DNA from 2 places in the Anaerostipes sp. 494a genome. Region 2 is predicted to be linked to the other one. Evidence: predicted binding sites of a transcription regulator. Region 2 holds the regulator's gene; the other holds the start of a gene.
What was found. Region 2 encodes HrcA, which represses chaperone genes, less so after heat shock. Its sites were predicted from a motif close to TGTTAGCACTCNNNNNNNNNGAGTGCTAACA; they were not measured.

Region 1 (6,200 bases), 2.0 Mb from region 2:
TTTCTCTCCTGTTCCCATAGTCATAGAAATACCCGTTCGCGGAAAAACTGTTTTATGATAAAAATGTTCTATCTTTTCTTTTATTTCCAGACAATCTGTCTTTATATAAACAGCTGTTTCTTTTTTCTTTCCATAACATGGATCTTCTTCCGGCATAACCTGAATATTTAAATAAAAAATATCATCAAATGATTCTTGCATCACATCTGCAAAATAGTAATCCTGTTTTGTGTTAAGATAACAAACACAATCAGCCGATGGCAGTGGTTCTGTTACATCATCTGCCAGAACCACCTTATAATTCCTTCCTAAAACCGGCTCTGGAATCCTGAAACCTAAGAACTGCTGACACAACGGATCAATGAATTCTCTCAGGCAGCCTATAATCCCTATTTCTTCCGGAGAAATTCCCGGGAAAATTTTCTGTACCAGTTGCACTGCTCCAATATACTGATAAATTGCATCTATTTTATTTTCAAATCCTACATCTAACTTAATTAATTCATCTGTATAATCCATCAATGCGTCAATGGCAGTAGATCCCGTAGTAATAATCTTTTCAAACTTTCCATCATATATAAATGGAAGCAATTCTGATGGAAAATGTTTATCCAGTACCACTGCATCAGGAAATAAATCCCGGTATCTCCCAGAAAAATCTCTCGGATGAGGTTTTATAATAACAGGGGATTCTTTTGCAAACAGATCCAGGATCATTGCAGATATAAAATGATGATTATCCATTGTAGGATTCTGCAGATATCTTACATATCTGGTTAAATACAGTACCGGCTGCTTATTTCCTTTCACCTGTAATTTCCTGGCATTAAACATTTTTAACACCTTATCTCTCCAATCTGGTGCAAGTTTAGGAAATAATTGAATAACATTAAAATCTTCCATTTTTTCGTCATAAAATCCCGGCTGCTGTGCACTGGCATTGGCATATTTTTTGGTCACATACTGACTATTTCCCAGTGCATGTAATCTCACTGTCACTGCATAAGATGCATATTGAGCTTTTTTATGAAAATCAAGCTGAACAGATTCTCTAGATAATAATCCATTTCCATCCTCAAAATATTGATATGGAATTTTTTTAGATAACAAATACATTCCCATATGTCTGTGATCAATTGCTGAATTAAACTCTGTAAAGTGACTTAAATCAATCTTCTTTTTTCTCATCCAGTTCTCAATCCACTGTTCATTCCACTGAATATAACTATCTACTTTTTCTCCCGGAGAATCTTCATTTAATTTATAAGGATTGTCATAAGCACCTTCGATAAAATTTAAAACGATTACCTGATGAAATATCCCTGATGCCTCCAGATTCCTTTTTAATTCTTTCATTCCACTTTTGGAAAAGATATTATCCCCGATAATCAACACGGCTTTCTCTGTGGGATGATTTAATAATTTATGTATCGAAAAACATAAAATGTGATATAGAGATGCTCCAATATATAAAACCATCTATGCACTCCTTTTCATTTTCTGATAAAATCTTTTGATTATATGATAAGTATCTTTGGCTGCTTTGGATTGAACAATGGCCTGCACTGGTTCTAAGTGTGGTTTCGAACGTTCCACTTCGTCAAAAGCATAATGAAGAACTTTCCCGATAAACGAAGCAAAAGATGCTCCATAGGCAGTATCCTCTACATATCCTTTTATGTAGGTATTAAACTGCCAGACAAAATCAAAAATACCACGCTGTATTTCCTGGCGATTTCGAATGGATTTCAGATCTTCTTTTTCCTCCTTCCACACAGGAAGATTCTGTCGATAATATTCCACATAAAAGCTGGATTCTCTTGCCATTTCTACTGCTCGATGAATATCTTGATAATATTTTTCGGATACTTTTTTTCCGAAAAAATCTTTAAGATTACATACTTTAACATCTTTTCCAACTTTATTCTGCAAATATTCTTTTAGATCGTCCTGAATGGAAAAATCTACGACCATTCCATATTTCTGAACATTTCTTTGCAAATATTCAGTTAAAGCCATATTTCGCTGGGTCCGCTGTTCAATATAAATAATTTCCACATCGTCATCAGGATAAAGATTTGCATATGCCTGACAAAGAGTACTGGAAGTTTCTGTAAAGTACAGATTCCCAATTTGATTTGTTTCCTTCCAGTTCTTTATAAAGCGCAAAAATCCATAGCATAAAATTCCTTCAAAGGCATATCCAAAGTGATATCCTTTTGACTCTTTTATGCTACCGTTAAATAACTGTTCATTAATAAAGTTTGTAAAAATTTGTTCTGTTTTCTTTAGCTTTTTTCCAAAATAGTAACGATATGGATAAACATCTGGTGATTTATATAGAAGAAAGTCCAAATGATTAATTTTTGCGAAAAAATTCATACGATTTGAAATCATTCCATACTTGTTTCCTTTCGGATTGTATGTAGCAATCATTTTCTTAAAAAATTGAAAATTACATTTTCTCTGTCCAAATTCCGAAGCCAAAGCAATTTTTTCTATATAAGAATATCCACAATTTTTCAGAATTTCCTGATATTTATGTAAAGAACCCTTTTTTCCATCATCGTAGGCAATAATCTCTATATGATTGTAATGAATTGCATCCATCGCCTGTTTCATAAAAGGATTCGCTCTGTACACATCCGGAATTGTTTCAAAAATCAATACTTCTTTCATCGGAACATAAACCTGGTCATGTCCTAAAAATGTCCTAACATAATTTACTGCATCGTGTTTCCCATAACCTCTTATCTCCCACAGATTCTGGGCATCTGCCCATTCCGCTGTAAATGACATCTTATCTTTCTCCTTTTTTCCTAACATTTCTTTATATTATAGGCATGCCAGATTTACACAACATCAAGTTTATGTTAAATTATGGTGAAACTTAATTTTGTCACTCTTTGTTAGCACTCTTTTTCATCGAGTGCTAATTTTCTCTTGACTTTCCATTAAAATAGCTCTACAATACCTTTTATAACAAGTGTCCTATATTATGTAGAACACGAAACACAAATTGACAATTAATCATCAAGGAGGTATCTATCATGGCTGCAAAACATGGTAATCTTTCAATTAACAGTGAAAATATTTTTCCTATTATAAAAAAATGGCTTTATTCTGATCATGACATTTTCTTTCGTGAAATAATTTCTAATGGTTGTGATGCCATAACAAAATTAAAAAAACTTGACATGATGGGAGAATATAAATTCCCAGAAGGTCACAAAAATAAAGTAGATGTGATTCTCGATCCAGAAAAGAAAACTTTAAAATTCATTGATACCGGTCTTGGAATGACTGCCGATGAAGTTGAAGAATACATTACACAGATTGCTTTTTCCGGTGCAACTGAGTTTTTAGAAAAATATAAAGATAAAACAGAGGGGGACCAGATTATCGGGCATTTTGGACTTGGTTTCTACTCTGCTTTTATGGTTGCAGACGAAGTTCATATTGACACTCTTTCCTATAAAGAAGGCGCAGAACCTGTACACTGGGAATGTGATGGCGGAACAGAATATGATATGAAAACCGGTACAAAAGAAACTGTTGGAACAGAAATTACTCTTTTCCTAAGTGAAGAAAGTACAGAATTCGCTAACGAATACCGTGCAAGAGAAATTATCGAAAAATACTGTTCCTTTATGCCAAATGAGATTTTCCTTTCTGTAGAAGGAAAACAGGAATATGAAACCATACCAGAAGAAGAATTAAAAGACGATGATGTGGTTGTTGAACATATCCATGAGGATGCAAAAACCCAGGAAAAAGAAAATGAAGACGGTACAAAGGAAACCGTAGAAATTTCTCCAGCAAGAGAAATGGTTAAAATCAACAAACGTCCTGTTTCTTTAAGCGACACTAATCCATTATGGATGAAACACCCAAATGATTGTACAGACGAGGAATATAAAGAATTTTATCATAAAGTCTTCCATGATTTTAAGGAACCATTATTCTGGATTCATCTAAACATGGATTATCCATTTAATCTGAAAGGAATCCTTTATTTCCCTCAGATCAATACAGAATATGATTCTATCGAAGGTACCATTAAACTTTACAACAGTCAGGTATTTATTGCCGATAATATTAAAGAAGTGATTCCTGAATTCCTGATGCTGTTAAAAGGTGTCATTGATTGTCCGGATCTTCCATTAAATGTATCCAGAAGTGCTCTGCAGAACGATGGCTTTGTAAAGAAAATTTCTGATTACATCACAAAGAAGGTTGCAGATAAATTAACCGGTATGTGCAAGACAGATCGTGAATCTTATGAAAAATACTGGGACGATATCAGTCCATTTATCAAGTTCGGTTTTATTCGCGATCAGAAATTTTCAGATAAGATCAAAGATTACATCCTGTTTAAAAACATTGAACATAAGTATGTAACATTAAGTGATCTGGTACCGGCACCGGCAAATGATGACGATATTACTACCCTGTATTATATTACAGATGAAGTGCAGCAAAGCCAGTACATCAATATGTTCAAAGAACAGAGTATGGATGCTGTCATCTTAACTCATAATATTGACTCTGCCTTTATTACACAAATCGAACAGCAGAATCAGCATATTAAATTTAAGCGCATTGATGCAGATGTAGAAGATGCATTGAAAGAAAATGTAGATGAAAAAGAACTGGAAGATATTACAAATGCATTAACTGATTTATTCCGTAAAACCCTTGAAAAAGATAATCTGGATGTCCATGTGGAAAAATTAAAAGATGAGAAAATTTCTTCCATTATCACACTTTCAGAAGAAAGCAGACGTATGCAGGATATGATGAAAATGTATGGTATGCCGGGAATGGATCCAAATATGTTTGGCGGTTCTCAGGAATCTCTCACATTAAATGCAAATAATAAGCTTGTTAAATACCTATTTGAACATGGAGATGCTGACAATGCAAAAATCATCTGCGAACAGCTCTATGATCTGGCAATGTTAAGCCACAAACCATTAGAACCAGAAGCAATGACGAAATTCATCATACGAAGCAATCAGATTATGGAAATGCTGACCAAATAATATTGACTTTATTCAATTTAAAACACCATCCTACTCAGAACACTAATCTTATGTACCTGACTTGGATGGTGTTTTTCATTTCTTATCCTCGTGATGATTTCCTAGACAAATAATTTTTTGTAATATTCTTAATTATTTCAATTCTTTTTTAGCTTTCTCATAAAAGTTTCCATCATACTACTGATTTAAATCTACATCTTTTTTAATTAATCCGTTTTCTTTTAAGAAAGTGATAACTCCTTCAAATACCTTTTTCGTTTCTCCGGTTGTTCCTACAATGCTGTTATAATCTGTCAATTTAGGATAGGTCAGATCTACAATTTTTTCTTCAATACCGCTCTTGATATACAGTTTCCGTAAATCTTCCGGATGTTTCTTTGCATATTCCTGAGCACGGATTAATGCACGTAAATAAGCAACAACAACCTTAGGATGTTCTTTTGCAAACTTACTTCTCACAAGAGTAACACTTGTTCTTTCCAATTCGGTAACACCTTCCGTATCATACAACAGCTCAACATTCTTCCCTTGCTCCAGTTTGATTCCCTTCATTTCCGTAACCGCAGTAGCATCGACACTTCCTGCTTCAACTGCATTAGCAGCATCTACCTCTGACATATTTACTAACTTTACATCTTCAGCAGAAAGACCATGTTTTTCTAAAATCTGATATAATATTCGCTGCATATAGGATCCACTTTGTACTGCTACTTTCTTTCCTTTCAAATCCTCGACTTTTTTCAAGCCGGATTTTTTTGATATGATCAAATGTGTAGAATAGTCAGAAGGCTGAATATCAATAGCCATTGTATCTGATCCTTGAGACTTTGCAACAATTGCCGGGACATCTCCAAAACCTGCTGCCTCCAGTCCGCCGCTTGCTAAAGCAGCATTAATGGCTGGGCCTGCTTTTACAAAAGGAATAGCTTTAAATTCTGCATTTTCTTTGGAAAGTTCTTCCTTAAAATATCCTTGTTCTAATGCAATCCCATTTAATCCTGGAAGTACATCAGAATTTGTTGCAGTATATCCATACCTAAAAACAATCTTTCCTATTTTCTTTTTCATAATTAATCCTCTCCTAAATTCATTTAAAAAATATCATCTAAATCTGATACTCAATTTCAATTTCTTCTGTTCCAAAAAATTCCTGAT
Region 2 (6,200 bases):
GCAAAGCAGTTTCTCAGTGCGTTAGGAGGAAGGCTGTCAGAAGATGAAAGTCAGGAACTGAAAGGATTATTAGATGATATGGACTTTGATTAAGATAGTAATAGAAATATTTAGTGCAATTTTTTTATGTGCAGTACAGGGAACGATTTTATATTTATTATGGAAAACTGTTGGAAAGTATATGGAAAGAAAAGATTATGTAGAAGTCAGTTATTGGATGTGGAAAGCTGTACTACTTGTTTTCTTTTTTCCAATTACATGGATTTATATGCTGAATATGGAAACAAAACGATGGCTGTTTTGGCCGACAAAAACATTAGGTATTGTTTTTGGGATTTTAGGAATTCTATGGCTGCTGGGTTGTTTTACAGCGGTGATACAGCTATTCAAACAATACCGGAGAATTCAAAAAGATGTAAGAGAAAGTCTGCCGTGTCTGCCACAGACGGAAGAAGTTTTGGCAGAAGTGAAACGAAAATTGGGAATCCGAACACATATTTCTGCAGTTATACAACAAAAAGCCGGAAGTCCTATGCTATATGGAATTTTTCAGCCGAAAGTCATTCTTCCGAAGGAGTATAAAAAAGAAGAATTGGAGGTTATTTTTTATCATGAATTGATGCATGTAAAACATCATGATCTGATATGGAAACAATGGACGAATGTTACCTGTTGCATCTACTGGTTTCAACCGATGGTAAAAAATTTGTTTGAACAAATGGATCAGTGGGGAGAGACCTATTGTGATATGGCGGTTAGCGAAAGAATCCGGGATATTAAATATTATTTTACCGTGATTATAGATATTTCTATGGAAGTACCGGTATATGGAGTTTATACAACTGCCGGACTGTATGAAAATAAAGAATTGCTAAAATTGCGAATGAAGCGAATGCAGTCTTACCGAAAGCAAAAGGTACATAAAAAAGGAGTGGCAGCACTTTTACTGTTCGTGGTTCTGGGAATCAGTGCAGGAACCGTGACGGTATCGGGGGCGGCATTTGTAGAGGGATATAATATTGTATATGAAAAGACGGATATTGATTTAGAAGAAGCCGGGTTTGTAGAAGTAAAAGACACACCGAGAATCCGGGGCGGGAAAGAACGGAATCATCCGAATCCGGGAATTCGAAAAGTGACGACGCGGAAAGAAAAACCAAGACCGGAAAAGGCAGAATCAGTAGTTTGGGATGTGGTACCGGGAGAAAGAATACAGACGGAACCGGGATATTTGAAAAAAGGAATGGAAGTAGAAATTGCTGTATCGACCGGTTTTGAGGAAGAGAACCCTGAGACGCAGGTATCTATCGGAATTATTGATTCTCAAGGAAAGGAAACTTATGCAGAAAAAGGATTTGACTTTTGTAGAATATTTACAATAAAAAAAGACGGTTATTATAGAGTTTTTATGGAAAATTGGGGAAAACAAATGGGAGATTTTGGAGGATATTATTGCGTCAATGTGAAACAGAAATAAAAAAGGAGATAGGTATGAGGTGGAAAAAAGGATTATGTATTATGATGTCAGTATTATGTTTCTTTGGAATAGGGAATAAGGTAAGTGCAGCGGAGAATTCTAATGCGGATTTGGAGTATTCTTCGGTGATTCTGGAAGATGGATTTACGGAAGAATGGACAGAAGATACAGGGATTTCTCCGTTTGCCGTAAAGACAGGAGTGAATTGGACGGTAAAGCCAAAAACTTTGAAAAAGAGCGGGGGATTTAAGAAAAAGGCAGGAAGCACAATTGAAATTAAAATTAGTGTGAAGCCGGAGAAAAAGGTTTTGATTGGTATTATAAGAGGAAATACACAAAAAATTTATCAATCTACGACAATGGGAGTTTATAAAACATTTAAAATTAAGGAAACGGATACATATCATGTGTTTGTTCAAAATTGCTCATCTGGCAGTATTCAGGCGATTGGATATTATAGGAAATAATGATATAGTACTGTTCAAAATACAACAAGTAAAGTGACTAAAATTTTAGTTGTGTTAACTGGAGGATAATGTTATAATAAAGAAAATAAATGAAATTTAGGAAAGAATGAAGAATATTACGAATAAAATATTTAACTCCTGTGCATTTCAGGGTACCAGTATCATAGATGGAGATGCATTGAAAACCTATGTGAATATAATGAGAATGGTGGAGAATATGAAAGGATTATTAAGAATCAAAAACTGTAAAGGTATTTTTTGTGGTAACGTTTTTATTTATCTGTGGAACTAAAATTGGATTTTTTTGTGATATTTTGATGGAAATTGGGTGCATATGGATTGCCTGAGTGGCATTTTGTTTAGAAGAAGAAAGGAATGGTGATGCATATGATTGATAGAAAATCCATGTAATACAAAGGGTGCCAGCCTATTTTGTATCAAATAGATACAAACAACGTATCACATGGATACTCATATTGTAACAGAAAGTTTGAAAAATACAAATGTAAAAAAGATACTTTTTGACTGTATGATAGGAGAAAGATTATGAATAAGAAAAAATAATATCTTTTATAATAGCTGTATTTGTAAGTTTTACATCTGTGCCAGTTGCAGCAAATGTGGAACAGGAAAACGAGACAATAGTTCAAACAACTCATTCAATAAATACAATTTCTGCTTCTGCGGATTTAGTCTATCAATTAAACAAAGCATCGATTATGTTAGGAAATGGAACTATTAGCGAGGAAGAATATGCAGCCATACTTATTGATATCTATAATTTGGATAATAATATTATTAACAAAGAGAATGTGCTAAAAAGAGCTAGTAGTTCATACTATCCAGAAGTTCAATGTGGATACATTAATTATTCGGGTGTGAAATACTTATATAAAACAGGATTAAAAAAAGCTAAGACTGCTTCAGGTGCTATTTCCTTGTTGATTAGTGCAATACCTGGATGTGGATGGGGACTTTCAGCTGTTGCTGTAGCTTCTTCATATGGGGGCTACTCATCCTTGGAGAAAGCAGTTCATAAAGCTTATAGTAAAAAAAAGGGAATAAAAGTATACTATAAAATTCATAAAGCAGTTACAAGTATGAATAAGGTTAGATATGTTGTTGGATAAGATAGGGAGATGGTTATTATGAAAAATGTATTTAAGTTTAAAACATTTCGAAAAAATAGTATTTTTTTATGTTGTTTTCTAGTTGTGATTTCCTTATTGGACTATTTTGACAAAACAATTCCATCTACTATCGATGAAATCATAACAAAAGACATATTACTTTTTATTCTGTATTTTTTACTATGTTTTATGATTGATGTGGTAAAAGAGAAAAGGAATAAGAAAAATAAAAAAAGTAAAGAATAGAAAATGAAGAAATTAGCTGCCACAGTCCTTGGTTTTAAGGACTGTGGCAGCTTGTTGTATTCTAAAGTTTTATGTCTGAACGCAAATATCATTTTATGCTTCAGAATAGATTAGAAAAATTTCAAAAAAATGTTTAGAAAAGGTTGACAATAAAAAACAAAAGTGATACCTTAAACATAGATGTTAGCACTCAGTGTTATTGAGTGCTAATAACAGGGAGGGAAAGATATGGAATTGAATGATCGTAAAAAGTTAATATTAAAAGCGATTATTGCCAATTATCTCGAAACTGGTGAGCCGGTAGGATCAAGAACCATTTCCAAACATCCGGATCTGAAGCTTAGCTCAGCTACCATTCGTAATGAGATGGCGGATCTGGAGGATATGGGATTTATTCTGCAGCCTCACACGTCAGCAGGTAGGATTCCTTCCGATGCAGGATATCGTTTTTATGTAGATCAGCTGATGATGGAGAGAGAAACTGATCATGAAGAAAAACAGGCATTAATTCAAAAAGTAGATAAGATGGAAGTCTTATTGAAACAGGTGGCTAATGTACTGGCAAGCAATACGAATTATGCAACAATGGTTTCTTCGCCTCATTATCAGAATGTAACATTAAAATTCGTACAGCTGTCTCAGGTAGATCACAGACATTTGCTGGCAGTTATAGTGACACAAGGGAACATTGTGAAGAATAAAATGATTTCTGTAGAGGAACCATTGTCTAATGAAGATGTTTTGAAGCTGAATGTATTGTTGAATACATTTCTGCAGGGACTTTCTTTACGAGATATTAATCTGGAACTGATTCAGACGATGCGTGATCAGGCTGGAATCCGACAGGATGTTTTGGAGCGGATTTTAGAAGAAGTTGCCAAAACGATTCATGAAGCAGACCGAATGGAAATATACACAGGAGGTGCTTCCAATATCCTGAGATATCCTGAACTTGGTAATCCGGATCGGGCAACAGAGATTCTGGACACATTAGTGGAGAAAAAGGCATTAACGAAGCTGGTGGATACTACATTAGGTCAGGATGACAATCATCATGGAATACAGGTATACATCGGAGAAGAATCACCGGTACAGAATATGAAAGACTGCAGCATTGTAACTGCAACCTATGAGCTTGCAGAGGGCGGCACAGGAACGGTGGGAATCATCGGACCAAAACGTATGGATTACCGAAAGGTTGTAAAGACTTTGAAGGATCTTACAGAAGAACTTGACGATATTTTTAGAGAAAAAACCTGAGAAAGGAAGTGAAGGAATGAAAGAACAAGAAAAGAATATTCAGGAAGAAGAAAAAGACGTAGAAGAAACTGCGAAAAATATAGAAGAACCAGAAACAGTAAAAGAAGATTCCAAGGAGGAAACTCCAAAGGAAGAAACTGAGGAAGATCAGACAGCAAAACTGGAAGCAGAAATTGCTGACTGGAAAGACAAATATCAGAGACTGATGGCAGAATTTGAAAATGCTAGAAAGCGTACAGCAAAGGAAGCAACACAGCGCTATGATATGGGCGCTATGGGAGTCCTGGAAAAACTTCTTCCAGTAATCGACAATTTTGAGCGAGGGCTGGATGCAGTTTCTGAAGAAGAAAAAGATACAGCATTTGTTCAGGGAATACAGCAGATTTACAAACAGTTAATGTCTGTATTTGATGATCTTGGAGTTTCTGCCATGGATGCAGAAGGAAAAGAATTTGATGCAAATCTCCACAATGCAGTGATGCATATAGAAGATGAAGCATATGGCGAGAATGTTGTAGCAGAAGAATTGCAAAAAGGATACATGTACAAAGAAAACGTACTTCGCCACAGTATGGTAAAAGTAGCAAATTAAAGCCGTCAGGCGATATATTGTTTTATAAATTTTAGATAGATTTTAGGAGGAAATAGATCATGGGTAAAATTATTGGTATTGACTTAGGAACAACAAACAGTTGTGTAGCAGTTATGGAAGGTGGAAAACCTACCGTTATTACAAATGCAGAAGGAATGAGAACAACACCATCTGTTGTAGCATTTACAAAAACAGGAGAACGTGCAATTGGTGAACCTGCAAAACGTCAGGCAGTTACAAATGCAGAAAAGACAATCTCATCCATTAAAAGACATATGGGAACAGATTATAAAGTAACAATTGATGACAAAGCATATTCTCCACAGGAAATCTCTGCAATGATTCTTCAGAAATTAAAATCTGATGCAGAAAACTATCTGGGAGAAAAAGTTACAGAAGCTGTAATTACAGTTCCTGCATACTTCAATGATGCACAGCGTCAGGCAACAAAAGATGCTGGTAAGATTGCAGGACTTGATGTAAAACGTATTATTAATGAACCAACAGCAGCGGCTTTATCTTATGGACTTGATAATGAAGATGAACAGAAAATCATGGTATATGACTTAGGTGGTGGTACATTTGATGTATCTATCATTGAAATCGGTGATGGAGTTATTGAAGTATTATCTACAGCCGGAGATAATAAATTAGGTGGAGATGACTTTGATAATGTAATTACACAGTATATGTTAGATGAGTTCAAGAAACAGGAAGGTGTAGACTTATCTGGAGATAAGATGGCTATGCAGAGATTAAAAGAAGCTGCTGAAAAAGCTAAAAAAGAATTATCTTCTTCTACAACAACAAACATTAACCTTCCATTCATCACTGCAACAGCTGAAGGACCAAAACACTTTGATATGAACCTGACAAGAGCTAAATTTGATGAACTGACAGCAAGCCTTGTTGAAAGAACAGCAGGTCCTGTAAATGCTGCTTTAAATGATGCTGGAATGACAGCTTCTGAATTAAGCAAAGTATTATTAGTTGGTGGTTCTACACGTATCCCTGCAGTACAGGATAAA

Region 1: a site for HrcA is predicted at 2,908-2,938, ahead of htpG (molecular chaperone HtpG). Genes of this name have one in related genera too.

Annotation. Positions count from the first base shown of each region.
Region 1 is NZ_MJIF01000001.1:2,154,209-2,160,408, reverse strand. It holds gene BHF70_RS10920 (glycosyltransferase family 52) at 1-1,479, opposite strand, end outside; gene BHF70_RS10915 (hypothetical protein) at 1,480-2,799, opposite strand; gene htpG (molecular chaperone HtpG) at 3,051-5,045, shown strand; gene BHF70_RS10905 (ABC transporter substrate-binding protein) at 5,223-6,113, opposite strand; gene BHF70_RS10900 (hypothetical protein) at 6,151-6,200, opposite strand, start outside.
Region 2 is NZ_MJIF01000001.1:165,178-171,377, forward strand. It holds gene BHF70_RS00935 (BlaI/MecI/CopY family transcriptional regulator) at 1-93, shown strand, start outside; gene BHF70_RS00940 (M56 family metallopeptidase) at 86-1,477, shown strand; gene BHF70_RS00945 (hypothetical protein) at 1,492-1,944, shown strand; gene BHF70_RS00950 (hypothetical protein) at 2,051-2,236, shown strand; gene BHF70_RS12575 (hypothetical protein) at 2,547-3,074, shown strand; gene BHF70_RS00960 (hypothetical protein) at 3,093-3,320, shown strand; gene hrcA (heat-inducible transcriptional repressor HrcA) at 3,549-4,580, shown strand; gene grpE (nucleotide exchange factor GrpE) at 4,597-5,172, shown strand; gene dnaK (molecular chaperone DnaK) at 5,232-6,200, shown strand, end outside.